Regions from separate parts of the Streptomyces sp. NPDC060064 genome, predicted to be linked through region 1. Evidence: predicted binding sites of a transcription regulator. Region 1 holds the regulator's gene; each other region holds the start of a gene.

Region 1 (10,190 bases):
CCGTCCGCCACGACAGCCGGCGGTCACGACGGCCGGCGGTCACCACAGCCGGCGGTCACCACAGCCGGCGCCCACGACTGCGCGAACCGACAGGCGGTCACGCACGGGAGCGACCGCCGGCGGATCCGGCCGGCGCTCCGCGGCGCCAACCGGCCGTCACGCATTGTGCGGCAGGCCTCGCCGGCTCTGCCTACGGCAGGCTCGGCGCCGACTTCGCCGGGTTCTCCGACAGGACCGCCAGCGCCATCCGGACCGCCTCGTCCAGCTGCGGGTCGCGGCCCGCCGCGTGGTCCTGTGGCGTCATGACGACCTCCACGTCCGGGTCCACGCCGTGGTTCTCCACACCCCACTCGTAACCCTCCAGCCAGAAGGCGTACTTCGGCTGCGTGACCAGTGTGCCGTCGACCAGGGAGTACCGGCTGTCGATGCCGACCACACCTCCCCAGGTCCGCGTGCCCACCACGGGGCCGATGCCCAGCGCCTTGATCGCCGCGTTGACGATGTCGCCGTCCGAGCCCGAGAACTCGTTCGCCACGGCCACCACCGGGCCGCGCGGCGCGTCCTGCGGATAGCTCTGCGGCTGCATCCCGCGCGGCAGGTCCCAGCCCACGATACGCCGCGCCAGCTTCTCCACCACGAGCTGCGACGTGTGGCCGCCGCGGTTCTCCCGGACGTCCACCACCAGGCCCTCCTTCGCGACCTCGACCCGCAGATCGCGGTGGATCTGGGCCCAGCCCGGCGCCTGCATGTCCGGCACGTGGAGATAGCCCAGTCGGCCCCCGGACCGCTCGTGGACGTAACTACGCCGGTCGGCGACCCAGGCGTGGTACCGCAGCGGCTCCTCGTCCGCGAGCGGGACGACCACCGCGTGCCGCGGATCGCCGCCGCCCGCCGGGGAGATGGTGAGCTCGACGGCCTTGCCCGCCGCTCCGACCAGCAGCGGCCCCGGCCCGGTGACCTCGTCCACCGGTCTTCCGTCCACCGCGAGAATCGCGTCCCCGGCGCGCACCGCGACGCCGGGCGCGGCGAGCGGTGAGTGGGCCTGCGGGTCGGAGGTCTCGGACGGCAGGATGCGGTCGACGCGCCAAGTACCGTCCGCGGAACGGGAGATGTCGGCGCCCAGCAGCCCCTGCCGCGCCGCGGCGCTGCCGTAGCCGCCCCGGGGCGTGACATACGCGTGCGAGGTGCCCAGTTCGCCCTGCACCTCCCAGAGCAGGTCCATCAGGTCGTCGTGCGTGGCCAGCCGGGAGAGGACCGGACGGTACCGCTCCAGTACGCCGTCCCAGTCGACGCCGCCGAGATCCGCGCGCCAGAAGTTGTCGCGCATCAGCCGCCCGGCCTCGTCGTACATCTGCCGCCACTCCGCGGCCGGGTCGACACTGCTGCGTACGCGGGCGAGATCGACGGTGATGTTGGTGTCGCTGTCCTCGTCGCGCGAGGGCCTGCGGTCACTCGGTACGACCTTCAGCTTGCCGTCCGCGTACAGCAGCACCCGCTTGCCGTCACCGCTGACGTCGAAGCTTGTGGCGTCCGGGACGAGTTCCTCGATGCGCTGCTGGACCAGGTCGTACCGCTCCAGCGCGGTCTTCGGCCCCGGGTCGTCGGGCGTGGCCCGGGTCGCGCCCAGGACACCGCGCATCGGATGGCTCAGCCACAGCAGTCCGTCCTTGGCGGCGCGCAGCGTGGAGTAGCGGCCCGCCTCGACGGGGAACGGCACTATCCGGTCGGCGAGTCCGTCGAGATCGATACGGGTGACGGGGGCGCCGCTCTCCTCACCGTCCCGCTGGTCCCTGCCGCGGTCGTCCTTGTCCGCTTCGAAGGCCCGGCCGTGGCGCTGCGGCCCGAACGGCGACGGGGTCGTGGCGGCCAGCGTGATCAGATGCGGGCGGCAGCCGCCGACGAAGGCCAGATCGAAGACATGCGTGTCGTAGACCGGGTCGAAGGCGCGCTCGGAGAGGAACGCCAGATGCTTGCCGTCGAGCGTGAACGCGGGCTGGAAGTCGCGGAAGCGCAGCGGGGTCGCCTCGGAGACGGACAGATCCGCGGTGTTGGCGAGCTTGAGCTGGCGCAGCGGGGACGGTCCCGGATGTGACCAGGCGAGCCAGCCCGAGTCGGGCGAGAAGACCAGGCCGGTGGCGTGGCCGTGCTCGCTGTGGTCGACCTCGCGGACCTCGCCGCTCTCCCGCTCGACGAGCAGTACCCGGCCGTCGTGCGAGGCGACCGCGGCTCGGCTGCCGTCGGGCGCGACGGCAAGACTGAGTACCCGGCCGAGCCGGCCCGCGCCCAGCCTGCGCGGTGTCGCCCCGGGCGCCGGGCCGACGGCCGGGGCGAACTCGAGGGCGTCGTCCCCCTCGGCGTCCGTCACCCAGACCACATGCTCCTCGCCGTCGGCCCGGAAGGTGCGCGGCAGCCTGGCCCGTACGCCGGGCTGCACGCCGAGCGCCCGCGCGGGACCTTCGCGGTGGGTGACCCAGTGGACGCCGCCACGGATCTCCACCGCGCTGCCGCGCCCGGTGTGGTCGGGGGCCGCGGTGCCGAGATGGCGGTCGGCCTTGACGGGGCGCGGCCGCAGATCGGTGCGCTGGCCGCCGAGGCGGATGTCGAGCCGGCGGGGCCCGTCGCTCTCGAGGCCGTCGAGCAGCCACAGTTCACCGGCGGCGGCGTACACGACCCGGGTGCCGTCGGTGGAGGCATGGCGGGCGTAGAAACCGTCGATCCCGGTGTGGCGGCGCAGCTCCGAACCGTCCGGCAGCGACGAATAGACAGCTCCGACACCTTCGTGGTCGGAGAGGAAGGCAACCCGCTCCCCCACCCACAGCGGATACTCGACATTTCCGTCGAGGTCCTCGTGGAGGCGTACGAACTCGCCCTCGCCCGGCCGGTCGATCCACAACTTGCCCGCGGTGCCGCCCCGGTAGCGCTTCCAGGCGGCGGCCTCCCGCCCCATGGTGGCCGAGAGCAGCAGCGTGTGCCGACCGAACGCCACATCACCGACCGGTCCGTATGGCAGGACGGTGGCGGGCCCGCCGTCGAGCGGCACGGCCCGCGCCCAGCTGCGGCGCAGCGAGGCCTGGCCGTACGTACTGATCGCGAGGATCTCGCCGTCCGGCGTCCAGCCGCGTACGGACGTCTTCCCGCTGCCCCAGTGCGTCAGCCGGTCCGAAGGACCGCCGTCGACGGGCGCGAGATGCACTTCGGGCGCGCCGTCACGGCGTGAGGACCAGGCGATGTGCGCGCCGTCGGGCGAGATCCTCGGATGGTCCACCGGTACGTTGTCGGCGCTGACGCGCCACGCCCGGCCGCCGTCGAGCGGCGCGACCCAGACGTCGTCCTCTGCGGTGAAGGCGATCAACTCGCCGTGGACATGCGGATACCGGAGGTAGGCAGGCTGCGTCACACCGTCACCCTAGGCAGGTGGCCGCCGCCCGGTCACGCCTTTCCGATCACTTGCCCTGGTCGGGTGTCGCGGTCACGGTGACCGTGACGGTGACGGTGGGCCGCGGCGGGTCGCCAGGGCGGTGGGTGACGGACGGGGTGCGGGTGGGCGTGCGGGTCGGCGTGCCTGCGCAGTTGCCGAGGACGTCGGCCTGGAAGACGACCTTGCCATTGACCTTGGCGATGAGATCGCCGCGGACGCACCTCCCGGAACGCTCCTCCGTGACCTTGCCCTTGAGTGTGATGTCCTGGCCGATACCGGTCTTGCCCTGGCAGTCGACGGTGGCCACGCTCCGGGCGGAGGGCGACGCGGACGCTGTGCCGGCCGCCTTGGGGGCGCCCCCCAACGTCGCCGTACAGCTGAGCCACCGCACGTCGAAGCCCAGTCGCTCCAGCGTGCTGGTGCCCGTCCTGTCGGTGGTGACGGCGACGGCGACGGAGCTCAGCCCGCCCGTCGGTTCACAGGCCGCAACGCCCACAACTGCCGCACCGGCAGCGCCGATTGCGGCAAGAGTGCGCCGGTGTCGTACTCGTCTCAAGCACCGCATGGAGGGCAGGGTGTCACCGAGTGCCCGGAAGGAAAAGAGTGGTTGCGGCCACCTTTCCCCCGTACGGTCATGCAATGACCAGGAAGCTGATCCGGACGCGCCGGCTCGTCGTCGACGAGAACACCGTCTACATGTGGTCGGTCCGTCATAAGCACGCGCGCGCCGAAGGCCGTTGTACGGACTGCCGCACCACGCTCTCGCTGCGGCGCGAGGGGACGACGGCGCGCCTGGAGCTCGTCTTCCGGGCGAGCCCGGGCCGGATCATCGCCGAGGGCTACTGGGAATCGGGCTCGGTGGGCGACTCCGAGCGGAACTGGCTGAACCTCTACGAGCCGGGGTCCGCGCGGCGGCTTCTCGACGAGGCGACGGCGCGCGGGCTGCTGCCCACCGCGGCAGGCACGACCGAGGTCGACGGCTGGCCGCTGTTCGACGCGGTGGTGGCGGGCGACCCGGGCTCGGGCGTGTCCTAGCGAGGTAGCCGCCGTTTCAGGACCAGCGGCCGGTGCGGCCCAGCAGCAGCGCCGTGGCGGCCGTGCCCGCGGTCGACGTGCGCAGCACGCTGCGCCCGAGCCGGAACGGCTTCGCGCCCGCCTCGGCAAATGCCGCCAACTCCTCCGGCGACACGCCCCCTTCGGGCCCGACGACCAGCACGATCGAGCCCTCGGCGGGCAGCTCCGCGGTGGCGAGCGGCTCCGCGCCCTCCTCGTGCAGCACTGCCGCGAAGTCGGCTTCGGCCAGAAGTGAGGCAACCTGCTTGGTCGTTGCGGCGTCCGTGACCTCCGGGAAGCGGAGCCTGCGCGACTGTTTCCCCGCCTCGCGCGCGGTGGCCCGCCACTTGGCGAGGGCCTTGGCGCCCCGCTCACCCCTCCACTGAGTGATGCAGCGGGCGGCGGCCCACGGCACCACGGCGTCCACGCCGGTCTCCGTCATGGTCTCGACGGCGAGTTCGCCGCGGTCGCCCTTGGGGAGGGCCTGGACGACGGTGATACGAGGCGTGGGTTCGGGCTCCGTCGGGAACTCGAACGGCTCGACGATCAGCCGGTCCTTGCCCTCCGTGCGCAGCACGACACCGGCCGCGCCGCGCCCTCGCCCGTCCGTCAGCACGATGTCCTCACCGGACTGCAGCCTGCGTACGGAGACGGCGTGCCGTCCCTCGGGCCCGTCCAGGGTGAGGATCGCGCCAGGCCCCACGCCCTCCAGCGAGTCGACGACGAATACGGGCGCGGTCATCACGCACCGCCCAGCGCCAGCGCGGCCCGCGCGGAGTCCAGTTCGGCGGCGAGTACCTCGACGAGCTGACCGGCGGGCAGCTCGCGCGCCATCCGGTGGCCCTGTCCGGCCCAGAGAGCCATGCCCTGCGGGTCGCCCGCCTTGGCCGCGGCCTTGCGCAGGCTGCTCGTCAGATGGTGCACCTGGGGGTAGGCGGCGGGGGCGTACGGACCGTGTTCCCGCATGAAGCGGTTGACGAGGCCGCGGGCGGGCCGCCCGGAGAAGGCGCGGGTGAGTTCGGTGCGGACGAACAGCGGATTGGTCATGGCCTGCTTGTGCAGCACATTGGCGCCGGACTCGGGACAGACCAGGAACGCGGTGCCGAGCTGCGCGGCGCTCGCACCGGCCGCGAGCACGGCGGCGATCTGGCTGCCGCGCATCAGTCCGCCGGCGGCGATGACCGGCAGCTGCACGGTCTCGCGGACCAGCCCGATGAGCGAGAGCAGCCCGATCCCGGAGCCGTCGGCGGCGGGGTCGTCGCGGTGCGTGCCCTGGTGGCCGCCGGCCTCGATGCCCTGCACACACACGGCGTCGGCACCGGCCCACTGCGCGGCCTGCGCCTCCTCGGGCGTGGTGACGGTGACCACGGTGAAGGTGCCGGCCTTCGCGAAGGAGTCGAGCACTTCGCGGGTCGGACAGCCGAAGGTGAAGGAGACGACAGGAACGGGGTCGTCGAGGAGGATCGCGAGCTTGGCCTCGTACCCGTCGTCCCGTCCGCTGTCGGGGTCGCCGAGAGGCGTCTCGTACCAGGCGGCCTCACCGGCGAGCTGCTGCCGGTAGACACCGACGGCGGCGGGGTCGGCGGTGTTGGGCTGCGGCATGAAGAGATTGACGCCGAAGGGCTGACCGGTGAGCCCGCGGATCTGTTTGACCTCCTGGTACATGCCGTCCGCCGTCTTGTACCCGGCGGCGAGGAAGCCGAGCCCACCTGCGTCGGAAACGGCGGCGGCGAGCTGCGGACAGGAGGCGCCGCCCGCCATGGGGGCCTGCACGATCGGATACCGGCAGAGATCGGTCAGTGCGGAGGACATGCAGGCATGGTGCCATGTTGCTCGCGCGCGACCGAATCGGGCGTTCGGGGGGCCGTACGCCCTCCGGGGGTGTCCTCAATCGCCGGACGGGCTCAAATATCAGCCCCTCCGGTGTTTGAGGAGCGGGGCTTGGGGCGGAGCCCCAACAGAGCCCCGCCGGCGATTGAGGCGCGGGGCCCGGGGCAGAGCCCCGGCAACCCGCACCCCCCAACGGCTACCGCCCGTTGAACGCGTCCTTCAGGCGGGAGAACAGCCCCTGCTGCCCCGGCTGGAACTGCCCCGTCGGCCTCTCCTCGCCGCGCAGCTTCGCCAGATCCCGCAGCAGCCGTTCCTGGTCCGCGTCCATCTTCGACGGCGTCATCACCTCGACGTGCACGATCAGGTCGCCGCGGCCGCCGCCCCGCAGATGCGTGATGCCACGCCCGTGCAGCGGGATCGACTGGCCGGACTGTGTGCCCGGTCGGATGTCGACCTCCTCCATGCCGTCGAGCGTCTCCAGCGGGCACTTCGTGCCCAGCGCCGCCGCCGTCATCGGGATCGTCACCGTGCAGTGCAGATCGTCGCCACGCCGCTGGAAGACCGCGTGCGGCAGCTCGTGGATCTCGACGTACAGATCACCCGCCGGTCCGCCACCCGGGCCGACCTCGCCCTCGCCCGCGAGCTGGATGCGCGTGCCGTTGTCGACGCCCGCCGGGATCTTCACGGTCAGCGTCCGGCGCGAGCGGATACGGCCGTCACCGGCGCACTCCGGGCACGGCGTCGGCACGACCGTGCCGAAGCCCTGGCACTGCGGGCACGGCCGCGAGGTCATGACCTGGCCCAGGAAGGACCGCGTCACCTGCGAGACCTCACCGCGTCCGCGGCACATGTCGCAGGTCTGCGCCGAGGTCCCCGGCGCCGCGCCCTCACCCGAACACGTCGTACAGACGACAGCCGTGTCGACCTGGATGTCCTTCGTCGTACCGAAGGCCGCTTCGTTGAGGTCGATCTCCAGCCGGATCATCGCGTCCTGGCCCCGTCGCGTACGCGACCTGGGGCCCCGCTGCGACGCCGTACCGAAGAACGCGTCCATGATGTCGGAGAAGTTGCCGAAGCCACCGGCCCCGAATCCGCCCGCGCCTCCGCCGCCCGCCTGGGACAACGGGTCTCCGCCGAGGTCGTAGACCTGCTTCTTCTGCGGGTCCGACAACACCTCGTACGCGGCGTTGATCTCCTTGAAGCGCTCCTGCGTCTTCGGGTCCGGATTCACATCCGGGTGGAGTTCACGCGCAAGCCGGCGGAAGGCCTTCTTGATCTCGTCCTGCGATGCGTCGCGGCGTACGCCGAGTACGGCGTAGTAGTCCGTGGCCACTTACGACTCCGCCAGGATCTGTCCGACGTAACGTGCCACTGCGCGTACCGCTCCCATCGTTCCGGGGTAGTCCATGCGGGTCGGTCCGACCACGCCGAGTTTGGCAACTGCCTCGTCGCCCGAACCGTAGCCGACCGCGACCACGGAAGTGGAGTTGAGGCCCTCATGTGCGTTCTCATGACCGATACGTACGGTCATGCCCATGCCCGAGTCCTTGGCCTCGCCGAGCAGCTTGAGGAGCACCACATGCTCCTCGAGCGCTTCCAGCACCGGCCTGATGGTCAGCGGGAAGTCGTGCCCGAAGCGGGTGAGATTGGCCGTGCCGCCGATCACCAGCCGCTCCTCCGTCTCCTCGACCAGCGTCTCGAGCAGGGTCGCCAGCACCGTGGACACAGTGCCGCGGTCCTCCGTCTCGAAGGAGTCGGGCAGCTCCTGCACCAGGTGCGGCACATCCGCGAAGCGGCGCCCGACGATCCGGCTGTTGAGCCGGGCCCGCAGGTCGGCCAGCGAGGTCTCGCCGAACGGCGCGGGGCAGTCGATCATGCGCTGCTCGACCCGTCCGGTGTCCGTGATGAGCACGAGCATCAGCCGGGCGGGCGCGAGGGACAGGAGCTCCACGTGCCGGACCGTGGACCGGGTCAGCGAGGGGTACTGGACGACGGCGACCTGCCGGGTCAACTGCGCGAGCAGCCGTACCGTACGGCCCACGACGTCGTCCAGGTCGACGGCTCCGTCCAGGAAGTTCTGGATGGCGCGGCGCTCGGGCGCCGACAGGGGCTTGACGCCCGCCAGCTTGTCGACGAAGAGCCGGTAGCCCTTGTCCGTCGGGATGCGGCCGGCGCTGGTGTGCGGCTGGGCGATGAACCCTTCCTCTTCCAGCACCGCCATGTCGTTACGGACAGTAGCCGGGGAGACACCGAGCTTGTGCCGCTCGGTGAGGGCCTTGGAGCCGACGGGCTCCTCGGTGCCGACATAGTCCTGGACGATGGCGCGCAGCACCTCGAGTCTGCGTTCGCTGAGCATCTGCGCACACCTCCAGCCGTGGTTCCTTGTGGTGACTGCTTGGCACTCGTCATGTCCGAGTGCCAGCACTCCCCCGAGCCAGTGTACGGCTGTGGGGTACGCCCCTAGCAAGGGCCGTCCTGCAGGGCAGTCCTGCAATCGCGGCCGACCACGGTACCTCGCGACACCGCTGGTCCTTGCCGATAGCGTCGCGGTATGGACGTCAGTTGGGAAGACTTCGGCTGGGAGCGGTTGGCCGACGGGGTGGGGCGTCGGCGGCTGCCTGTCTGGGACGCGACCGTTGGACTGGTCGCCGGTGAGGACCGTGTCCTCATGTACGACACGGGTTCGACGCTCCGTGAGGGCGCCGAGCTCCGCACCCAGGCGCAGGCGCTGCTGGGCGGTCGCCGAGTGACGCATATCGCACTGAGTCATCCGCACTTCGACCATGTCCTGGGGACCGCGGCGTTCTCCGGGGCCGAGGTGTTCGGCGCGGTCGGCGTCGACGAACTGATGAGGCGGGAGCGCGACGAGATCCGCGGCACGGCCGTACGGCACGGGGTCCCGGTGAAGGACGCCGCGGAGGCCGCCGATCTTCTGGTACTGCCGCACCATCCGGTGTGCGGGGAGTGGACGCTCGAGCTGGGCGGCCGCCAGGTGCTGCTGGCCAATGTCGGCCCCGGTCACTCGGGCCACGATCTGGCGCTGCTGGTGCCGGGCGAAGGCCCGGGCAGCCCGGAGGTGGTCTTCTGCGGAGATCTGGTGGAGGAGTCGGGCGAACCGCAGGCGGGCCGGGACGCGATCCCGTCCCGCTGGCCGGCGGCGCTGGACCGGCTGCTGTCGCTGGGCGGCGACGACGCGGTGTATGTCCCCGGGCACGGGGCAGTGGTCGACGCGGCTTTTGTACGCGCACAGCGGGAATCGTTGGCGGAGCGCTTCGGCGTGTCGTAGCGTCGGCCAAATGCGCAGCTACAGCCCGGATCTGACGCCTCCTTGGAAGAAGCAGCAGCCGGCCCCGGAGGTCCCTGCCGAGTCCGACCTGGTCGTGGAGGAGGTCACGACGGGTTTCTGCGGTGCGGTGATCCGTACCGAGAAAACGGCGGAGGGCCCGACAGTCACGCTCGAGGACCGCTTCGGCAAGCACCGCGTGTTCCCGCTGGTCCCGCGGGGCTTTCTGCTGGAGGGCCGGGTGGTCACCCTGGTCCGCCCCTCGGCGACGGCCCCGGCCCGCCCGGCACGTACGGCCTCCGGCTCGGTCGCGGTCCCGGGGGCACGGGCGAGGGTCGCGCGGGCGGGCCGTATCTACGTGGAAGGCCGCCACGACGCGGAGCTCGTCGAACGGGTCTGGGGTGACGATCTGCGGATCGAGGGCGTGGTCGTGGAGTACCTCGAGGGCATCGACGACCTCCCGTCGATCGTCAAGGAATTCGCGCCGGGCCCGGACGCGCGCCTCGGGGTGCTGGTTGACCATCTGGTCCCCGGCTCGAAGGAGTCCCGTATCGCGTCCCAGGTCTCCAGCGACCACGCCTTGATCGTGGGCCACCCGTACATCGA
Region 2 (10,190 bases), on a different contig from region 1:
CGATCGCCCAGGAGAGGGGCGGGGAGTACGCCTCCGGGTCGAAGATCCTGCCCCGGCCGCCCCGCCGGGCCGGGTCCACGAACACCGCGTCGTACGCACCCGTGTCGATCTCCGTGACGTCCGCGCACCGGACCTCGATCAGCTCGGCCAGGCCCAGCGCCTCCGCGTTCGCACGCGCTACCTCTGCCGTCAGCGGGTCGCGGTCCACCGCCAGGACCGAGATGCCGGCCCGGGCCAGCGCGATCGCGTCGCCGCCGATCCCGCAGCACAGGTCCGCCACGCTCCGTACGCCCAGTGCCGCGAAGCGCCCGGCCCGGTACGTCGCGACCGAGGAGCGGGTCGCCTGCTCGACGCCGTTCGGGGTGAAGAACATCCGCTGTGCGTCCGCCGCGCCGAACTTGGCCACCGCCCGCTGCCGCAGTCGCGCCTGCGTGAGCGCCGCCGTGACCAGCCCGACCGGGTGCTCGCGGCGCAGCCGGGAGGCGACCGCCAGTTCCTGGGCCGGGTCGTAGTCCCGCAGTGCGGCGAGCAGTGCCTGGCCCTCGTCGGTCAGCAGGGTCGAGAAGGGAACGAGATCGGTCACCCGGCCCATTGTGGGCCAGGTGGGGGATGGTGCGCCCGCGGTGGGCGGTGTCGGCCCCTTGCCAGGGCTTCGCGCTGACAGGATGCGGCGCCATGCACCCAGTACGACAAAAAGGAAAAATGACAGCCAATCGGGGCTATACGGTCCTGGCTGTGCTCCTGGTCGCCGCCCTCGGCTCCGCCTGTGCGGCCGAGTCCTCGGGTGGTTCGCGCGGTTCCGGCGGCCCCGGTGCCTCCGGCGGGGTCAAAGCCGCCCCCGGCGGGCAGGCGAAGCCGCAGTCCGGCCCGGCCGGCGCGCTCACCGCATATGTGGAGAAGGTGAAGCGCGCCGAGGCCGCCCGCGCCGTCGCAGCCAAGAAGTGGGGCCTGGACAAGCCCCCGCTCGCCGCGCCCCAGCCGCCCGCAGTCAAGCCGGAGATCACCACCCGTGAGGGCTTCGAGGTCGAGGACGGCGAGTCCCTGCCGCCCGTCTTCACCACCGTGCCCGTCAAGGACAAGGTCGTCTTTCTGACGATCGACGACGGCTGGGAGAAGGACCCCGCCCTGCTGCGGATGATGTCCGAGCTCAAGATCCCGTACAGCGCCTTCCTCAGCGACTACTTGATCAGCAACAACTACGACTACTTCAAGGAGATGCGGGACCGTGGGGTCTCGCTGTACAACCACACCCTCAACCACCTCTATCTGCCCGGCCTTTCGTACGCCGAGCAGGAGCGGGAGATCTGCAACCAGCAGACCAAGCTCGAGGAGCGGTACGGGAAGCGGCCCTCGCTCTTCCGCCCGCCGTACGGCAACTACAACCGGGACACGCTGCGCGTGGCCAAATCGTGCGGCATCAAGGCCGTGCCGCTCTGGGCCGCCGAGGCGTTTCCGGACCACATGGAGTGGCGCGAGTGGGACCAGGATCTGCACCCCGGCGACATCATCCTGACGCACTTCCGCGGCCCCGAGGAGTGGAAGGCCACCATGCCCGACCTGATCCGGCGGGTCATGAAGACGATCACCGACAAGGGCTACGCCGTGGCGAAGCTGGAGGACTACGTATGAGACGCGCGCACCGGCTGCTGGCCGGAGTGCTGGCGGCCGGTGCGCTTCTCGCCTCGGGGTGTGCGCAGTCGGTGGACCCGATCGAGCGCCTCGGGCGCAAGGCCGCGCAGCAGGTCTCCCCGGGCGCGGGTGTACCGGGCTCCGCGCACAAGCGGTGGGGGCTGGCCGCGCCGCTCGCGGCCGCGCCGAAGCCGCCCGCGCGCAGGCCCAAGGTGCCGTACGTGGTGAACCGGGTGCCGACCCGCGAGAAGGTCGTCTTCCTCACCTTCGACGACGGCGTGGAGCGCGATCCGGAGTTCCTGCGGATGGTCGGCGATCTGAAGCTGCCGATCAGTACGTTCCGCACGGGCGGCAGGACCGATCTGCGCACGCTCTCGTACGAGGACCAGCGCGACGAGATCTGCCGCCGGCGGGAGCGGCTGCTCCGTCCACCGCACGGCGCGTACAACGCCGACACACTGCGGGCGGCAGCCGACTGCGGGGTCCGTGCGGTGGTGCTGGGGCGGGCGTATGCGGAGGGTGAACGGCTGCGGCCCGGTGACATCGTGCTCGCGCACACGAGGACGACGGGGCGGATGCTGCGCCGTATCCAGGCGCAGGGGTACGCGGTGGCGCGTCTGGAGGACTACGTCTGAGGGGCAGGCCGTAGTGCCGGTGCCGTATTGCTGCCGTGCGGTGATTGCTGTCGTGCCGGGCGGAATTGCTGCTGTACCGCGCGGAACCCAGGGCGCCCGCGCCACGTTCTCCGTATCGGACCGACCGTGACAGCACGACGCCACACCGGCGGATTGGCACTCCGCTTGACCGAGTGCTAATCGCAGTCATAGTCTCAGGTCTGGCACTCCCCACTGGAGAGTGCCAACACAGCGACGGGCAGGTCCGGCACCCGCGACGACGGATCCACCTGGTCGCCACCTCAGACAGTTAACCCCGTGAGATCTCCGAAGGGGGAGGTCGGATCGTGACGACCGCCAGCTCCAAGGTTGCCATCAAGCCGCTCGAGGACCGCATTGTGGTCCAGCCGCTCGACGCCGAGCAGACCACGGCCTCTGGCCTGGTCATCCCGGACACCGCGAAGGAGAAGCCCCAGGAGGGCGTCGTCCTCGCCGTGGGCCCGGGTCGCTTCGAGAACGGCGAGCGGCTCCCGCTCGACGTCAAGACCGGCGACGTCGTGCTGTACAGCAAGTACGGCGGCACCGAGGTGAAGTACAACGGCGAGGAGTACCTCGTCCTCTCGGCTCGCGACGTGCTCGCGATCGTCGAGAAGTAATTCACCCGAAGTTTTAGATCTGCGCCCCTGGCCCCCGCGACATATGTAGCCGGGTGCCCAGGGGCGTAGTTCGTTCGAGAGGACAGAGAAGCTCCCATGGCGAAGATCCTGAAGTTCGACGAGGACGCCCGTCGCGCCCTCGAGCGCGGCGTCAACAAGCTTGCCGACACGGTGAAGGTGACGATCGGCCCCCGCGGCCGCAATGTCGTCATCGACAAGAAGTTCGGCGCCCCCACCATCACCAACGACGGTGTCACCATCGCCCGTGAGGTCGAGGTCGAGGACCCGTACGAGAACCTCGGTGCCCAGCTGGTGAAGGAGGTGGCGACCAAGACCAACGACATCGCGGGTGACGGCACCACCACCGCCACCGTGCTGGCCCAGGCGCTGGTCCGCGAGGGCCTGCGCAACGTCGCCGCGGGCGCTTCCCCGGCCGCCCTGAAGAAGGGCATCGACGCCGCGGTCAAGGCCGTGTCCGAGGAACTCCTCGCGACCGCCCGCCCGATCGACGACAAGGCCGACATCGCCGCCGTGGCCGCGCTCTCCGCGCAGGACCAGCAGGTCGGCGAGCTCATCGCCGAGGCGATGGACAAGGTCGGCAAGGACGGTGTCATCACCGTCGAGGAGTCCAACACCTTCGGCCTGGAGCTCGACTTCACCGAGGGCATGGCCTTCGACAAGGGCTACCTGTCGCCGTACATGGTGTCCGACCAGGAGCGTATGGAGGCCGTCCTCGACGACCCGTACATCCTGATCCACCAGGGCAAGATCTCCTCGATCCAGGACCTGCTGCCCCTGCTCGAGAAGGTCATCCAGGCGGGTAGCTCCAAGCCGCTGCTGATCATCGCCGAGGACGTCGAGGGCGAGGCCCTCTCCACCCTCGTCGTGAACAAGATCCGCGGCACCTTCAACGCGGTGGCCGTCAAGGCCCCCGGCTTCGGCGACCGCCGCAAGGCGATGCTCGGCGACATGGCCGCCCTCACCGGTGCCACCGTCATCGCCGAGGAGGTCGGCCTCAAGCTCGACCAGGCCGGTCTGGACGTGCTGGGCTCCGCCCGCCGCGTGACCGTGACCAAGGACGACACCACCATCGTCGACGGTGGCGGCAAGCACGAGGACGTCGTCGGCCGCATCAACCAGATCAAGGCCGAGATCGAGTCCACGGACTCCGACTGGGACCGCGAGAAGCTCCAGGAGCGCCTCGCGAAGCTGGCCGGCGGCGTGTGCGTGATCAAGGTCGGCGCCGCCACCGAGGTGGAGCTGAAGGAGAAGAAGCACCGTCTGGAGGACGCCATCTCCGCGACCCGCGCCGCGGTCGAGGAGGGCATCGTCTCCGGTGGTGGCTCCGCGCTCGTCCACGCCGTGAAGGTGCTCGAGGGCAACCTCGGCAAGGAGGGCGACGAGGCGACCGGTGTCGCCGTCGTCCGTCGCGCCGCCGTCGAGCCGCTGCGCTGGATCGCCGAGAACGCCGGTCTCGAGGGCTACGTCATCACCGCCAAGGTCGCCGAGCTCGAGGCCGGCCAGGGCTTCAACGCCGCGACCGGCGAGTACGGCGACCTGGTGAAGGCCGGCGTCATCGACCCGGTCAAGGTCACGCGCTCCGCGCTGGAGAACGCCGCGTCCATCGCCTCCCTGCTGCTCACGACCGAGACCTTGGTCGTCGAGAAGCCGGCGGAGGAGGAGGCCGAGGCGGGTCACGGCCACGGTCACGGTCACAGCCACTGACGCCGTACGACACATGTGAAGGCCCCCGTTCCCGCCGCTCGGCGGTGGGAACGGGGGCCTTCGGCGTCCGGCCGGGTGTGCCGGCCCCCAGCAAACGCGGCGGCTAGCCCAGCGCGCCGAGCTGCCGCATCAGGCGCATGACGTCGTAGTGCCACCAGCCCTCCTGGACCTTCCCGTCCTGGAAGCGGAAGATCGTGGTGCCGGTCATGGTGCACTGTTTGCCGGTGGGGGCGATGCCCAGGAAGTCGCCCTTGTGTGTGCCGGTCCAGGTCCACAGCGTCACGACGTCGTCACCTTCGGTCACTTGCCTGTCCAGGTTGAAGGTGAAGTCGAACGCGTCGCGCCAGCCGGTGACATCGCTGCGCATGTTCTCCAACCCGGTGGCGCTGTCCTCTCCCCTGATGATGTCGTGGTCCCGGTAGTCGGCCGCGAACAGCTCGTCGATGGCGTCGAGGTTGCCTCCGACGGCGATCTCGTGGAAGAAGCGGCGGGCGGCTGCCGCGTTCAGCTGTTCGTCGCGGACCACGTCGAGGTCGGTGAACGACGGCATCCCGTCGCAGAGCGCCACCATCTCCTGGAAGATCCGGTCGGTCTCGGGCAGATGGGAGTTCTTCATCGCCTCTTCGTACGAGGGGAATTCGACGATCTCGACGTAGTGGGAGTCGTCGGAGCGGTCCTTGCCGGTCAGGGTGTGGGTGGCGGTCCGCTTGCCCTTGGTCTGATCGACCCACTTGTCCATGAGCTGGTTCATGGTGTCGAACTGCTCGGTCTTGTAGTCGACTATCTGTACGAATTTCATGGCGCCTCCCGGAAATGGGTGGGATGCGTCCAGTTTAGTGAGAATTGTTCCCAATGATGAGCTAAGCGGAATGTTTAAGTGCCCCGGGACGGACCGGGTCCGCGAAGGGCAGCCCGGCCGCGAACCGCTCCACCTCGTCCAGCGCCCGGTCGGCCATCCGGTGCAGCTCGCGGCCGAGCGAGCCCGCTATGTGCGGGGTGAGCAGGACGTTCGGCAGGTCGTACAAGGGCGAGTCGGCGGACGGGACTTCAGGGTCCGTCACATCCAGTACGGCATCGAGGCGTCCGGAGATGAGCTCGGCGAGCAGGGCCTCCTCGTCGACCAGCGAACCGCGCGCGGTGTTGACCAGCGTCGCGCCGTCGGGCATAAGTGCCAGCTGCCGGGCGCCGATCATATGGCGGGTGGCCGGGATCTGCGGGGCATGGACCGTGACGACGTCGCTGTCCGCGCAGAGCACGTCCAGCGGCACGGTCTCGACGCCGATCCCGTCGGCCTCGGCCGACCCGACGTACGGGTCGTACAGCAGAACCCGCAGGTCGAACGGGCGCAGCAGCTCGATCACCCGGCGGCCGATCCGGGAAGCGCCGACGATCCCGACCGTACGGCCGTAGTTGCCCGCGCCGTCGAGCTCCAGGCCCCAGTCGTGGTGGGTGCGCAGCGTGCGGTAGCGGTGCCGGGTGTGCAGAACGCGCTTGTTGGCGAAGAGGATCGCGGCAAGCGTGTACTCGGCGACGGGCAGGGCGTTGGCCGCGACGACCGAGGTCACCGCGATGCCGCGCTCCCAGCAGGCTTCTGTGATGTGGTTCTTGACGGAGCCGGCGGCGTGGACGACTGCGCGCAGCCGCGGGGCCGCCGCGAGGACGTCGGCGGTGAGCGGGGTCGTGCCCCAGCACGTCAGCAGTACTTCGGCCGTGGCGAGCGCGTCCGCGACGGGTGGCGAAGGGGCGGTCAGATCGTGGGCGATCAGGTGCGGATCGGTGCGGGCGAGGGCGGTGAGACGGTCGCGGTGGCGGTCGTCGAGCAGGCGCTCGGCGATGCCGGGGCCCATCGCGAGCAGGAGGGACGGTCGGCCGCCGAAGTCTTCTGCGGTGCTCTCGCCGTGGTTCTCGCCGTGGTGCTCTCCGCCGTTCTCGCCGTTCTCGCCGTTCTCGCCGTTCTCGCCGTTCCCGCCGTTCCCGCCGTTCCCGCCGGGGCGACTGTCGGGAAACCGCCGTCCGGACTGTTCCCGCGACACGCTCACTGCGGGCCGTACTTCCGGCCTGTCCTGGACGTGATCCCGCCGAGCAGCCCGCGCGGCGCCAGCTTCACCGCACCCATCAGCGCCTTGTAGCGCGGGTCGGGGATCGAGAGCGACTTCCCGCGGGCCAGGTCCGCCAGCGCTGTGGAGACCAGCTTGTCCGCGTCCAGCCACATCCACCCAGGGATGTTGTCCGTCCCCATCCCGGCCCGTTCGTGGAACTCCGTCCGTACGAATCCGGGGCACAGGGCCATCAGCCGTACGCCCGACCCCGCCAGATCCCGCGCGGCACCCTGCGTGAACTGCACGACCCACGCCTTCGAAGCGCCGTACGTCCCGCGCGGCACGAACGCGGCCACCGACGCCACATTCACCACCCCGCCCCGCCCGCGCTCCCGCATCGACTCCGCCGCCGCCGCCGTCAGCCGCAGCACCGCCTCGCAGTGCACCTTCAGCATCGTCAGTTCGTCGGCCATGGACACCTCGAGGAAGCGTCCCTTGTTGCCGAACCCCGCATTGTTGACCAGCAGGTCCACCGGGTTCTTCCGGTCGGCGAGCCGCTTCTCGACCGCGGCGATCCCGGCGTCCTGCGACAGATCGGCGGTCAGCACCTCCGCCTCGATGCCGTGCCGGTCGTGCAACTCGGTGGCCTGCTCGTGCAGTCGCTTGGTGTCGCGGGCCACCAGCACCAGGTTGTGTCCCTCGGCCGCGAGCCGCCGCGCGAACGCGGCGCCGATACCCGCGGTCGCTCCCGTAATCAGTGCAGTCGTCATAGGCGGCACGTTAGTGCCCTGTGTGGGAGTGCGCTGTACGCCCCTTGCCCGCCCGAATTCCCTTGCCTTCCCGGAGGCCTTGTCCGAGGTTTCCCTACCCGCCCTGCTTGGCGACGTACTCGCGGGCGTCCTTCAGCAGTTCGGGGTGGAGCGCTTCGCCGGCCGCGAGCAGACGTGGCAGCAGCTCACGCTCCGTGGTGTCGGCCCGGAACGAGAGCTCGACCGTCACCTCGTGATCCGGCCGGTGCACGATCTCGATCGCGTCGCCCGCGCGGATCTCGCCGGGTTCGACGACCCGCAGATACGCGCCGGGCGCGCCGTGCCGCGTGAAGCGCTTGACCCAGCCCTTCTCACCCAGCCAGCTCGCGAACGTACGACATGGAATGCGGCCGCTGGTCACCTCCAGCACCAGCCCGTCGCCTATCCGCCAGCACTCGCCGATCTTCGCCCCGCTCACATCGAGCCCGCTCGTCGTGAGGTTCTCCCCGAAGGAGCCGTTGGCCAGCGGCCGCCCCAACTCCCGCTCCCAGAAGTCCAGATCCTCGCGCGCGAAGGCGTACACGGCCTGGTGGGTCCCGCCGTGGTGCCGCAGATCGCAGACCGTGTCCCCGACGACCCCGCTGGCCCCTTGCCCCTTGGGGCCCGGCTCCCTCACCCGTACGGCCCCATCGGCCGGCTGCTTGTCGATGCCGGTCGTGCCGCCCGCGCCGTCGCTGTAGTCGACGGCCTTCGGCCGTCCCACGTTCACGGTCAAAACCTTCATGGACGCCACGCTACCCCCCGCTCTCAAACGAACCATCCAATTATTGGTCTTCCCTCCAAGGGCCCCTTATATTCGAAGAGTGATCGAAGCCCGTCATCTCCGTGTCCTGCGTGCCGTTGCCGCCACCGGCTCGTTCTCGGCGGCCGCGCGCACGCTGGGCTGCACACAGCCCGCCGTCAGCCAGCAGATGAAGGCGCTCGAGACGTCGGCCGGTACCCCGCTGCTGATTCGTACAGGCCGCGCAATGCGCCTGACCCAGGCGGGTGAGGCGCTCGTGCGGCACGCCTCGGGCATCCTGGCCGGGCTCACCGCCGCCGAGGAGGAAATCGCCGCCATCGCCGGTCTGCGGGCCGGCCGGGTCCGGCTGGTCTCGTTCCCCAGCGGCAGCTCCACCCTCGTACCGACCGCGCTCGCCGCCCTGCGCGCGGCCCACCCGGGCACCCGGGTCTCTCTCGTCGAGGCCGAGCCGCCGCGCTCGGTGGAGATGCTGCGGGAGGGTGACTGTGATGTGGCGCTCGCCTTCCGTTACGGGGCGACAGACACGGAGTGGGACGACCTGATCGTCCGCCCGCTGCTCACCGACCGCCTCGTGGGCCTCGTCCCCGAAGGGCACCGCCTCGCCGAATCGGACTCCGTCACCATCGGCGACCTGGCCGGTGAGCCCTGGATCGCGGGCTGTCCGCGCTGCCGCCGCCAGCTCGTCGAGGTCTGCGAGGAGGCGGGCTTCACCCCTCGTATCGACTTCGCCACCGACGACTACCCGGCGGTGATCGGCCTGGTCGCCGCGGGTCTGGGGGTGGCGGTGCTGCCCGAGCTGGCCATGGAGTCGGTTCGGCCCAAGGCCGCGCGCACCGTGACTGTGGAGCCGGCGGTCCAGCGCGAGATCGTGGCGCTCACGCTCCCGGACCTGGCGCAGGTCCCGGCGGTCGCCGCCACTCTCGATCAGCTGACTCTGGCGGCGCCACGACGGCCCTGAGCGCCCCTCGCCCAGGGCAGAGCCGCTGCAGGAACGTTTCTTCGAATCTTCCGCACCGCGGGGTCAGCCCCGCGGCACGCCTCCCACGCTGTTCGCCGGGATCAGTCGATGCCGCGCACGCCCCATCAGCTCCTCGCGCTCGTCCTCGGTCAGTCCGCCCCACACGCCGTACGGCTCCCGCACCGCCAGTGCGTGTGCCGCGCACTCCGCGCGGACCGGGCACCTCATGCAGACCTCTTTTGCCGAGTTCTCGCGCGCACTTCGTGCAGCGCCACGCTCACCCTCGGGGTGGAAGAAGAGAGAGCTGTCCACCCCACGGCAGGCTGCGAGGAGCTGCCAGTCCCACAGATCGGCGTTGGGTCCGGGAAGGCGGGAGAAATCTGCCATAGCGCTTGTCCCCTTGAAACCGTGCTGAGTGGATACAGGACAGGTCGGATCAGACGCGATACGAGTCGGGTCCGGCACTCGTACCGTGACCACGACCGTACATCTACGGTGTTAGTAGATGTAAATATGACTCATTGCGAATCTAGCCACAGACACCAGGAAAAGGGAAGAAAAGCCGCTAAATGGGGCATAGCTGACTGATGAAGGACGCATGACCTGCGGCGCTCTCCTCTGCGCACGACCCCTCACGTAGAGTGCTGAAGGCGGCTGTCCGACCCGTAACTCTTTCGAGTGACCGTCGTTGAGAGTGCGGAGGCGGTTGAAACAACAAGCGCTCGGGCACATGTCCGAGAGCGTTCAACCGCACAGGTGACGAAACGTACTCAGCCTGGAGGCTCAAGGTGACGCGCATCAGCTGCGGAGGGCGGCCATGACATCCGTCCTCGTCTGCGACGACTCCCCGCTTGCCCGAGAGGCGCTCCGCCGCGCGGTTGCGACCGTGCCCGGCGTCGAGCGCGTGACGACCGCGGCCAACGGCGAGGAAGTCCTCCGCCGCTGGGGCGCCGACCGCTCGGACCTGATTCTGATGGACGTACGCATGCCCGGACTGGGCGGCGTCGAGACGGTCCGC
Region 3 (10,190 bases), on a different contig from region 1:
TCGGTTGCGTAACCGGGCTTACTGAGCCGAGGCTCAGAAGTCCATGTCACCGCCCGGCATGCCGCCGCCCGCGGGGGCACCGGCCTTCTCGGGCTTGTCGGCGATGACGGCCTCGGTGGTGAGGAACAGCGCCGCGATGGAGGCCGCGTTCTGCAGAGCAGAGCGGGTCACCTTCGCGGGGTCGATGATGCCCTCGGCGATCATGTCGACGTACTCGCCGGTCGCGGCGTTCAGACCGTGGCCGACGGCCAGGTTGCGCACCTTCTCGACGACGACGCCACCCTCGAGACCACCGTTGACGGCGATCTGCTTGAGCGGAGCCTCCAGCGCGAGCTTCACGGCGTTGGCGCCGGTCGCCTCGTCACCATCGAGGTCGAGCTTCTCGAAGACCGAAGTCGCCTGGAGCAGAGCCACGCCACCACCGGCGACGATGCCCTCCTCGACGGCGGCCTTGGCGTTGCGCACCGCGTCCTCGATGCGGTGCTTGCGCTCCTTGAGCTCGACCTCGGTCGCGGCGCCGGCCTTGATGACGGCCACGCCGCCGGCCAGCTTCGCGAGGCGCTCCTGGAGCTTCTCGCGGTCGTAGTCCGAGTCGGAGTTCTCGATCTCGGCACGGATCTGGTTGACGCGACCGGCAACCTGGTCGCTCTCACCGGCACCGTCGACGATCGTGGTCTCGTCCTTGGTGATGACGACCTTGCGGGCGCGGCCCAGCAGGTCCAGGCCGGCGTTCTCGAGCTTGAGGCCGACCTCCTCGGAGATGACCGTGCCGCCGGTGAGGATGGCGATGTCGTTCAGCATCGCCTTGCGGCGGTCACCGAAGCCCGGAGCCTTGACGGCAACGGACTTGAAGGTGCCACGGATCTTGTTGACGACCAGGGTCGACAGGGCCTCGCCCTCGACGTCCTCGGCGATGATCAGCAGCGGCTTGCCGGACTGCATGACCTTCTCGAGAAGCGGCAGCAGGTCCTTGACCGAGCTGATCTTCGAGTTGACGATCAGGATGTACGGGTCGTCGAGCGACGCCTCCATACGCTCCATGTCGGTGGCGAAGTACGCCGAGATGTAGCCCTTGTCGAAGCGCATACCCTCGGTGAGCTCAAGCTCCAGACCGAAGGTCTGGGACTCCTCGACGGTGATGACGCCTTCCTTGCCGACCTTGTCCATCGCCTCGGCGATGAGCTCGCCGATCTGGGTGTCGGCGGCGGAGATGGAGGCCGTGGAAGCGATCTGCTCCTTGGTCTCCACGTCCTTGGCCTGCTCGAGCAGCGCACCGGAGACGGCCTCGACGGCCTTCTCGATGCCGCGCTTGAGAGCCATCGGGTTGGCACCGGCGGCCACGTTGCGCAGGCCCTCGCGGACCAGCGCCTGGGCGAGGACGGTCGCGGTGGTCGTACCGTCACCGGCGACGTCGTCCGTCTTCTTGGCGACTTCCTTGACCAGCTCGGCGCCGATCTTCTCAAACGGGTCCTCGAGCTCGATCTCCTTGGCGATGGATACACCATCGTTGGTGATCGTGGGGGCGCCCCACTTCTTCTCGAGGACGACGTTGCGGCCCTTGGGGCCAAGGGTGACCTTGACGGCGTCGGCGAGCTGGTTCATCCCGCGCTCGAGACCGCGCCGTGCCTCCTCGTCGAACGCGATGATCTTGGCCATGTGAAGTGGTCCTCCCGGACTGGGGTGGATTCTCCGGACCGCGCTGGCGCCCGCGACGGACGGCCTGCATGCCTTGTGGTTCCTTGCCCCACCCGGCCTGCGGACCTCACCAACCCGGTCCTCGTTGTCACTCTCACTGTCAGAGTGCTAACGCCAATGATTAGCACTCGCCCTAGGAGAGTGCAAGCGACTCTCACGGATCGAAGACCCACGAGCGGACCCACGGGCGGACCCAGCAGCGGACGCGCGAAGGGACCCACGAAGGGACCCAGCAGCGGACGCGCGAGCGGACCCGCGGGCAGACGCACGAGGGGCCCGCATCCCTGGTGGGATGCGGGCCCCTCGTGCGTGAGTGCGTCGGTGGCCGATCGCGCCGAGATCAGACGGCGAGCTTGACCATATCCGCCTGCGGACCCTTCTGGCCCTGCGAGATCTCGAATTCGACTCGCTGACCCTCTTCAAGGGTGCGGTACCCGTCCATCTGGATCGCGCTGTAGTGGACGAAAACATCCGCACCACCGTCGACCGCGATGAAGCCGTACCCCTTCTCCGCGTTGAACCACTTGACGGTGCCCTGAGCCATGCCTAACTCCCCTATTACTGGCCCTTGCGCAGGACCGCACTTCGCGGACCCGGGTCAGACCTCCACCCTCCGACAGGAGAGGGTGTGCGCCGGAACGCGTCGACCGCGGCTGAATGTATCTGCCCAACTGCCCTCTGCAACAGGTCAATCCGACGAGAAATCCGAGCACGCGTGAACGGATAATTGAACTGAATTCAATAAATTCCGGGGCAAGTCGGGCCCGGCAAATGGCGCTTAAGAGGCAATTCGAGCGAACTTATTGGCTGCTTCTTGATGGGGCCAGGACGCATTCTCATATGCGGCCGGCATAAGCAGCGGCGGGGCCTTCCCCAACTGTACCGCGCTCAACCATACAGAATTGCCCCCTCCGCTTCTCTTGCGGAGGGGGCAATTCTGGTGACGCTGCGTAGCTCAGCCGCCGGCGACGGCAGGAATGATCGAAACGCCCGCACCGTCCGGCGTCGCGGTCTCAAGACCCTGCTCGAAACGGACGTCGTCGTCATTCACGTACACGTTCACGAAGCGGCGCAGCTTGCCCTGGTCGTCCAGGACGCGCGCGGCGATGCCCGTGTGGTTCTTCTCCAGGTCGGCGATCACCTCGGAGAGCGTCGCGCCCTCCGCCGGGACCTCGGCCTGACCGCCCGTGTACGTACGGAGAATGGTGGGGATGCGGACGTTCACGCTCATGGTGTTCTGCCTTCCGTAGGTAGTCAGCGGGCCAGGCCGGCGTCGCGGAACGCGTCGAGGCTCGGGCGGATGGTCGCCGTGGGTCCGGTCGTCGGAGCGACCGCGTCGAGGGTCTTGAGACCGTCGCCGGTGTTGAGCACGACCGTGGTGAGCGCCGGGTCGAGCACGCCCTCCTCGATCAGCTTCCGCGTCACGCCCACGGTCACACCGCCCGCGGTCTCCGCGAAGATGCCCTCGGTACGGGCCAGCAGCTTGATCGCGTCGACGATCTGCTCGTCGTTGACGTCCTCCACCGCGCCGCCCGTGCGGCGCGCGATGTCCAGCACGTACGGGCCGTCGGCCGGGTTGCCGATGGCCAGCGACTTGGCGATGGTGTCCGGCTTCTGCGGGCGTACGACGTCGTGCCCGGCCTTGAAGGCCGTCGACACCGGCGAGCAGCCCTCCGCCTGGGCACCGAAGATCTTGTACGGCTTGTCCTCGACCAGACCGAGCTTGATCAGCTCCTGCAGACCCTTGTCGATCTTGGTGAGCTGCGAGCCTGAGGCGATCGGGATCACGATCTGGTCGGGCAGCTGCCAGCCGAGCTGCTCGCAGATCTCGTACGCCAGCGTCTTGGAGCCCTCGCCGTAGTACGGGCGGAGGTTGACGTTGACGAAGCCCCAGCCCTCGCCCAGCGGGTCGCCGATGAGCTCCGAGCAGAAGCGGTTGACGTCGTCGTAGTTGCCCTCGATGCCGACCAGCTCGCCGCCGTACACCGCGGCCATGACGACCTTGCCCTGCTCCAGGTCGTGCGGGATGAACACGCAGGAGCGGAAGCCGGCCCGTGCGGCGGCCGCACCGACGGCGCCCGCGAGGTTGCCGGTGGAGGAGCAGGAGAGAGTCGTGAAGCCGAAGGCGCGCGCGGCCTCGACGGCGATCGCGACGACGCGGTCCTTGAAGGAGTGCGTCGGGTTGCCGGAGTCGTCCTTGATGTACAGGCCACCGGTAACGCCCAGCTCACGGGCGAGATTGTCGGCCTTGACGAGCTTGGTGAAACCGGGGTTGATGTTCGGCTTCTCGGCCACGTCGGCGGGGACGGGCAGCAGCGGGGCGTACCGCCAGATATTGTTCGGACCCGCTTCGATCCGCTTCTTCAGCGCGTCGGGGTCGCCGCTCGGCAGGTCGTACGCGACTTCGAGGGGCCCGAAACACAGGGCGCAGGCGAAGATCGGGCCGAGGTCGAAACGCTCTCCGCACTCGCGACACGAGAGCGCCGCGGCGGGACCGAGGTTCACTGGAGTGGTGCTTGCGACAGTCTGAACAGCCATGGAGGCGAGGCCCTTTCTCCTCATCTTCCCCGTGACGCATTTCGCCACGAGACGGAATTGGCACCTTCCCCACCGTGACCTCGCGGTCGGCGGGAGGGTTGCCGGGGCTTCAACGGGCCGTTCCCTCTGCCCCTCTGGATGAGCGGTATTCGATTGTCAGCGTGAGGACCCCCGACATGCGACGGTCATCCGCGTTGTTCAAGACTGTAACCGAAGGCCTGGACGGTTGAGATAGTCGTCCGAACCGCGAGATGAAGATCATGGCCCCTGCCGCTGGCGCGGCGTGGCACAACCAGGGAGTAACGAGCGTGCTGGAAGAGGTGGAGCGCTGGCTGAGCAGGCGTTCCTGGTCCGCGTCCGACCGGCCGCTGCACCAGCTCATCGCTGCCAAGCGCGGTACGACCGTCAGTGTCGTCCTGCCCGCGCTCGACGAGGAGGCGACGGTCGGCGAGATCGTCACCGTGATCCGGCGCGAGCTGATGGAAGCGGTGCCGCTCGTCGACGAGCTGGTCGTCATCGACTCGGGCTCGAGCGACCGTACGGCCGAGGTGGCCGCGGCGGCCGGCGCGCGGGTGGTGCACCGCGACGCGATACTGCCGCGGATACCGGCGGCCCCCGGCAAGGGCGAGGTGCTGTGGCGGTCGCTGATGGTGACCAGCGGCGACATCGTCTGCTTCATCGACGCGGACCTCAGGGACTTCTCGGCGGACTTCGTCTCCGGGATCGTGGGACCGCTGCTGACCGACCCCGAAGTGCAGTTCGTCAAAGCGATGTACGACCGGCCGCTGGGCGATGTGGCAGGTCAGGGCGGCCGGGTCACCGAGCTGGTGGCGCGCCCGCTGCTCAATCTGCACTGGCCGCAGCTGGCCGGGGTCGTCCAGCCGCTCGGCGGCGAGTACGCGGCGCGGCGCTCGCTCCTCGAGCGGCTGCCCTTCCCCGTCGGTTACGGAGTGGAGCTGGGCCTGCTCGTGGACGCGCTGCACACGGTAGGTCTTGACGCGCTGGCCCAGGTGGACGTCGGCTCGCGCAAGCACCGGCACCAGGACGGGCAGGCGCTGGGCCGGATGGCCGCGGCGATCTACCGTACGGCTCAACTGCGGCTGTCCCGGGGCCACTTGGTGCGGCCGGCACTCACGCAATTCGAGCGCGGCGAGGACGGTTTCGAACCGCGCACCTATCCGGTGGACACGGAGGAGCGGCCGCCGATGCGCGAGATCGGTGAGTACGCGGCGCGTCGCGCGGCATAACCACCACCGCTGTAGCGGTTTGTCCAACACTTCCTGCTTATGGCCTTCAGATGCAGTACGGGCGCTCCGCGCCGCAGTGCCGGGCTGCCGCGGTTCCTCGGGGCCCTGGCAGTCATCACCACCGTTCTGACCGCTGTGGTCATCCAGGGACAGGCGATGGCCGACACCGTCGCCCCGGCGAACCGGGGCGACCACAGCTCCGAGCGGCTGTGGCTCCTCGGCGGTCTGGCGCTGAGCCTGACCGCGGCCGGCGTGATCGCGGTCGCCGCCTCGCGCGGGCGCCGCGATCACTGAGGGGGCGCCGCAATCACCGGCCTGCTCCCGTGAATCACCAATCTGCCGACCTGCCCTTCGGCCGTACGCACGTTTGAGGGTTTGTGCGACGGGCTAGGTTTCGCCACATGGTCTCCGAGCACCCTGCTGCCCAGGTCCTCGTCGCGTCGAACCGCGGCCCGGTCTCGTACACGCTGCGCGAGGACGGCTCGCTCGACGCCAAGCGCGGCGGCGGCGGGCTGGTCTCCGGTCTCTCCGCCATCGGCTCCGAGGCGGACGCCCTGTGGGTGTGCGCCGCGCTGGGCGACGGCGACCGTGAGGCGGTACGGCGCGGGGTCGGCGAGGCCGGGGTGCTGATGCTCGACATCGACCCGGCCGTCCACTCCGACGCGTACAACGGCATCGCGAACTCCGTGCTCTGGTTCGTCCACCATCTGCTGTACCAGACGCCGGTGGAGCCGGTCTTCGACGATGAGTTCCGCCGCCAGTGGGCCTCGTATGAGACCTACAACCGGGCCTTCGCGGACGCGCTCGCCGCTCAGGCGGCTCCCGGTGCGGCGGTCCTGGTGCAGGACTACCACCTGGCGCTGGTACCCGGCATGCTCCGCGAGCTGCGCCCGGATCTGCGGATCGGGCACTTCTCGCACACGCCGTGGGCGCCCGTCGACTACTTCCGGATGCTGCCCGACGACATCGCCGAGCAGCTGCTGCGCGGCCTGCTCGGCGCGGACCGGACCTGTTTTCTCACCCGGCGGTGGGCGGACGCGTTCACGGCGTGCTGTACGGAGCTGCTGGGCGCGGACTCCCTGGAGGGCACCCGGATCGGGGTGCACGGGCTCGGCGCGGACGCGGACTTCCTGCGGGAGCGCGCGCACCGGCCGGATGTGGCGGAGCGGCTGGTGGCGCTGCGCGAAGAGATCGGCGGCACCCCGTCGGCGCCCCGGAAGACGATCGTCCGGGTGGACCGCACCGAGCTGTCCAAGAACATCGTGCGCGGCCTGCTCGCCTACCGGCAGCTGCTGGAGTCCCGTCCGGAGTGGCGGGAGCGGGTCGTCCATGTCGCCTTCGCCTACCCGTCCCGGCAGGACCTGGCGGTGTACCGCGACTACACGGCGGCGGTCCAGCGCCTCGCCGACGAGATCAACTCCGGCTACGGGACACCGACGTGGACCCCGGTCGTCCTCCATGTGAAGGACGACTTCGCACGCTCCCTGGCCGCGTACCGGCTGGCCGATGTGGCCCTGGTCAATCCGATCCGTGACGGCATGAACCTCGTCGCCAAGGAGATCCCGGTCGTCTCGGACAACGGCTGCGCGCTGGTGCTGTCGCGGGAGGCAGGGGCGTACGAGGAACTGGGCGAGGACGCGCTGGTGGTGAACCCGTACGACGTGACCGGCACCGCCGAGGCGCTCCACGAGGCGCTGACGATGCCGGACAACGAACGGGCCGGGCGCACCAAGCGGCTGGCGGCGGCGGCGACCGCGCTGCCGCCGCAGAAGTGGTTCCTGGACCAGCTACAGGCGCTGCGCGAGATCTGACAGAAACCCGACCACCGCCGCCGGGCCCGGCAGCAGCAGATCGGCCCGCTCCGCGAGCTCGGGGACCTCCTCGCTTCCGCTGCACACCAGCAGACCGGGGACGCCGTCCGCGCGGAGCTTCTCCACCGCGGCGAAAGCGGGCAGATCGCCGAGGTCGTCGCCGGCGTAGAGCACGGAACCGGCCTTCACCTCGCGTACGTACTCCTCGAGCGCCACGCCCTTGTCCATGCCGGGCGGGCGCAGCTCCAGGACCATACGGCCCGGCTCCACGATCAGGCCGTGGCGTGCGGCGAGTTCGGCGAGCGGTTCACGCAGGGCCTCGAAAGCCGCCTGCGGGTCGGACGCACGGCGGGTGTGGACGGCGACCGCCTGGCCCTTCTCCTCGATCCAGATGCCCTGCCAGGCGCCGATGCGGTCCAGGAATCCGGGGAGTTCGGCGCGGACGGCCGCGACGCCGGGGTGCGGGGCAGGCGTATGGACGGTGCCGGAGACGGCGTCCCAGCGCTCGGCGCCGTAGTGGCCGAGGACGACGAGGTGGTCGAGGCCCGGCACTCCGGCGAAGCCGCCGTACCGCACGGCGACACCGGCGGGGCGGCCGGTGATCACGGCGACGGACAGGACCCGCGGGGCGAGCGCGGCGAGCGCGGGGACCGCGCCCGGGTGGGCGCGGGCCTGGTCGGGGTCGGGCACGATCTCGGCGAGGGTGCCGTCGAAGTCGAGTCCGACGACGGTTTTCCCGGGCCTGGCGAGGATCGCGGCCAGACCTTCCCGGCCGGCGGGCGTCGACGGTGTCGGCAAGGGGTGCGCATACGGAGTGCTGCCCATCCCCCGACCCTATCGGCGACTTCGCCGGGCGTCTCTGACGCGACGCAGCCGGTTGACGGTCACGGGGTCGTGGGCCAGGGCGCGCTCGTCGTCGAGAAGGGCGTTGAGGAGCTGGTAGTAGCGGACCGGGGAGATGCCGAGCTGCTCGCGGATGGCCCGCTCCTTTGCGCCGGGTCCCGGCCAGGAGTGGTGCTCCATGGCCAGAACGGCACGGTCCCGCTCGGAGAGCGCCTCGTCGTGGGTCATACGATCCAACATATCCGCGCGACGAGGCCCACTGCCCGGCTGTCCGCGCACTCGGCCGCCCGGCTGCCCCGCTGCCCGGCTGCCCGCGCACTCGGCTGCCCGGTTGCCGGACCACTCGGCTGCGCGGTTGCCGGACCTCGGCTACTCGGCGTTCTCCGCGGCGGTGGCCGCCCGGCCGATCCGGCCGAGGACGGTCGCCGGGTCGCCGCCCGGCTCGACGGCCTTGCCTATGTTCCCCTTGATGTTCTCGCTGACCGAGGCCCACGACGTCTTGCCGACCGGCGGAAGCACCGAGGTGGGGAGCTCGTGGAGGAACTTCCTCAGCTCCAGGTGCTCCGGGTCCTTCTCCATCGCCTCGGACGCGGTGACCGTCGCCGGCAGCAGGGCATTCTGGCCGGCGAAGTCGAGGACGTTCTTGTCGCTGAAGACGAAGTCCAGGAACTTGCCGACCTCGACCCGGTGACCGTTCTGCTTGAAGCCCATGATCCAGTCGGCGACGCCCATCGCCGACTTGGCCTTGCCGTTCCTGCCGGGCAGCGCCACCTCGCCGACCTGGACGCCCGCCTTCTCCGCGGCCTGCATCAGCGAGGGGTGGCCGTTGAGCATGCCGACCTCGCCGCGGGTGAAGGCGGCGAACGCCTCCTTGCGGTTCAGCTTGGAGGGCGCGACCGGGCCGGTGAGCTTCTTCTCGACCAGGTTCTCCTTCAGCCAGGTGAAGGTGCTGATGTTCTGCGCGGAGTCGATCGCGTACTTGCCGACCGGGTCGATATAGCCGTCGCCGCCGCTGAGCAGCCACATCATGGTCTCGGCCTGGGCCTCTTCCGGACCGAGCGGCAGCGCGAAGGGGTACTTCGCGTCCGTGTTGGCCTTCAGCCTGACCGCGTCGTCCTTGAGGTCGTCCCAGGTCTTCGGGTCCTCCTTGATGCCGGCCTCTTTGAAGAGCTTCTTGTTGAAGAAGAGGAGCCGGGTGGAGGCGACGAACGGCAGACCGTACTGGACATGCCGGTGCTCGCCGGCGTCGACGAGCGGGGCGAGGAAGTTGGACTGCACGGGTACGGAGAGCAGTTGGTCGGCGCTGTAGAGCTTGTCGGCCGCGGCGTAGTCGGCGTACGCGCCGATCTGCGCGACGTCAGGGGCCTTGCCCGCCTTGACCATCTCGGCGACCTTGCGGTCGACGTCGTTCCAGGATTCGATCTGGACGTCGATCTTGATGCCGGGGTTCTTGGACTCGAACGCGGCGGCGAGATCCGCCCAGTACTTCTTGCTGCTCTGGCCGCCGGCCACGTCGTAGTCGGCCGCGACCAGCTTGAGCGTCACATCTCCGGAAGCGCTGGAGCTGCCACAGCCCGCGAGCGTCACCGTCATACCCAGCGCGGCGACTGCCGCGGTCAGACCCAAGAAGCGCTGCTGCACAGCTCTTCCCCACCCTCTGCCGTTGGTTGCCCGTCTTGTCCCAGACGGTCCCCCGCGACGTCTTCTGAGATGAGCTGCGATTTTCCCCCATCCGAGTGATGAGGTCTACTCCACTGGATATCACTTCCGCAACGCCTGGCCCACGGCGGAGGGGCATTGCCCGGGTGGGCCACGGCCTGCTAAGCACGTCACGGCACGAAGTGGTCGGTGCCGGTCCCGAGTTACGCGTACGTCACTAGGAGCCTTGCCGCATGTCCCGTACCGCAGCAGAGATTGCCACCCAGCCCGCCTGCTGGCGACGAGCGGCCGAGGCCGCCGCCGTCTTCGAGGGACTTCCGGCGCCGGGCGAGCGCGTCGCCGTCACCGGGTGCGGGACGTCCTGGTTCATGGCGATCGCGTACGCCGCGCTGCGGGA

What was found. The regulator HrcA, encoded in region 1, represses chaperone genes, less so after heat shock. The targets are predictions, from matches to a motif close to TTNGCACTCNGNNNNNCNGAGTGCNAA.
Region 2: the regulator HrcA is predicted to act here: its motif matches at 2,418-2,444, upstream of groES (co-chaperone GroES).
Region 3: the regulator HrcA is predicted to act here: its motif matches at 1,781-1,807, upstream of groL (chaperonin GroEL).

Annotation. Positions count from the first base shown of each region.
Region 1 is NZ_JBHWWF010000028.1:89,091-99,280, reverse strand. It holds gene ACFWDI_RS29195 (S41 family peptidase) at 191-3,397, opposite strand; gene ACFWDI_RS29190 (hypothetical protein) at 3,444-3,983, opposite strand; gene ACFWDI_RS29185 (hypothetical protein) at 4,058-4,453, shown strand; gene ACFWDI_RS29180 (16S rRNA (uracil(1498)-N(3))-methyltransferase) at 4,470-5,213, opposite strand; gene ACFWDI_RS29175 (nitronate monooxygenase) at 5,213-6,283, opposite strand; gene dnaJ (molecular chaperone DnaJ) at 6,498-7,634, opposite strand; gene hrcA (heat-inducible transcriptional repressor HrcA) at 7,635-8,657, opposite strand; gene ACFWDI_RS29160 (MBL fold metallo-hydrolase) at 8,853-9,587, shown strand; gene ACFWDI_RS29155 (DUF3097 domain-containing protein) at 9,598-10,190, shown strand, end outside.
Region 2 is NZ_JBHWWF010000038.1:4,238-14,427, reverse strand. It holds gene ACFWDI_RS33330 (methyltransferase domain-containing protein) at 1-592, opposite strand, end outside; gene ACFWDI_RS33325 (polysaccharide deacetylase family protein) at 703-1,629, shown strand; gene ACFWDI_RS33320 (polysaccharide deacetylase family protein) at 1,626-2,264, shown strand; gene groES (co-chaperone GroES) at 2,591-2,899, shown strand; gene groL (chaperonin GroEL) at 2,996-4,624, shown strand; gene ACFWDI_RS33305 (ester cyclase) at 4,728-5,423, opposite strand; gene ACFWDI_RS33300 (hydroxyacid dehydrogenase) at 5,485-6,471, opposite strand; gene ACFWDI_RS33295 (SDR family NAD(P)-dependent oxidoreductase) at 6,660-7,433, opposite strand; gene ACFWDI_RS33290 (MOSC domain-containing protein) at 7,528-8,196, opposite strand; gene ACFWDI_RS33285 (LysR family transcriptional regulator) at 8,276-9,172, shown strand; gene ACFWDI_RS33280 (WhiB family transcriptional regulator) at 9,236-9,559, opposite strand; gene ACFWDI_RS33275 (response regulator transcription factor) at 9,990-10,190, shown strand, end outside.
Region 3 is NZ_JBHWWF010000001.1:20,061-30,250, reverse strand. It holds gene groL (chaperonin GroEL) at 34-1,656, opposite strand; gene ACFWDI_RS00150 (cold-shock protein) at 2,036-2,239, opposite strand; gene ACFWDI_RS00145 (MoaD/ThiS family protein) at 2,651-2,926, opposite strand; gene thrC (threonine synthase) at 2,950-4,233, opposite strand; SAM riboswitch class I at 4,251-4,378, opposite strand; gene ACFWDI_RS00135 (glucosyl-3-phosphoglycerate synthase) at 4,542-5,480, shown strand; gene ACFWDI_RS00130 (hypothetical protein) at 5,520-5,774, shown strand; gene ACFWDI_RS00125 (trehalose-6-phosphate synthase) at 5,882-7,291, shown strand; gene otsB (trehalose-phosphatase) at 7,268-8,116, opposite strand; gene ACFWDI_RS00115 (DUF3263 domain-containing protein) at 8,126-8,362, opposite strand; gene ACFWDI_RS00110 (ABC transporter substrate-binding protein) at 8,504-9,727, opposite strand; gene ACFWDI_RS00105 (sugar isomerase) at 10,027-10,190, shown strand, end outside.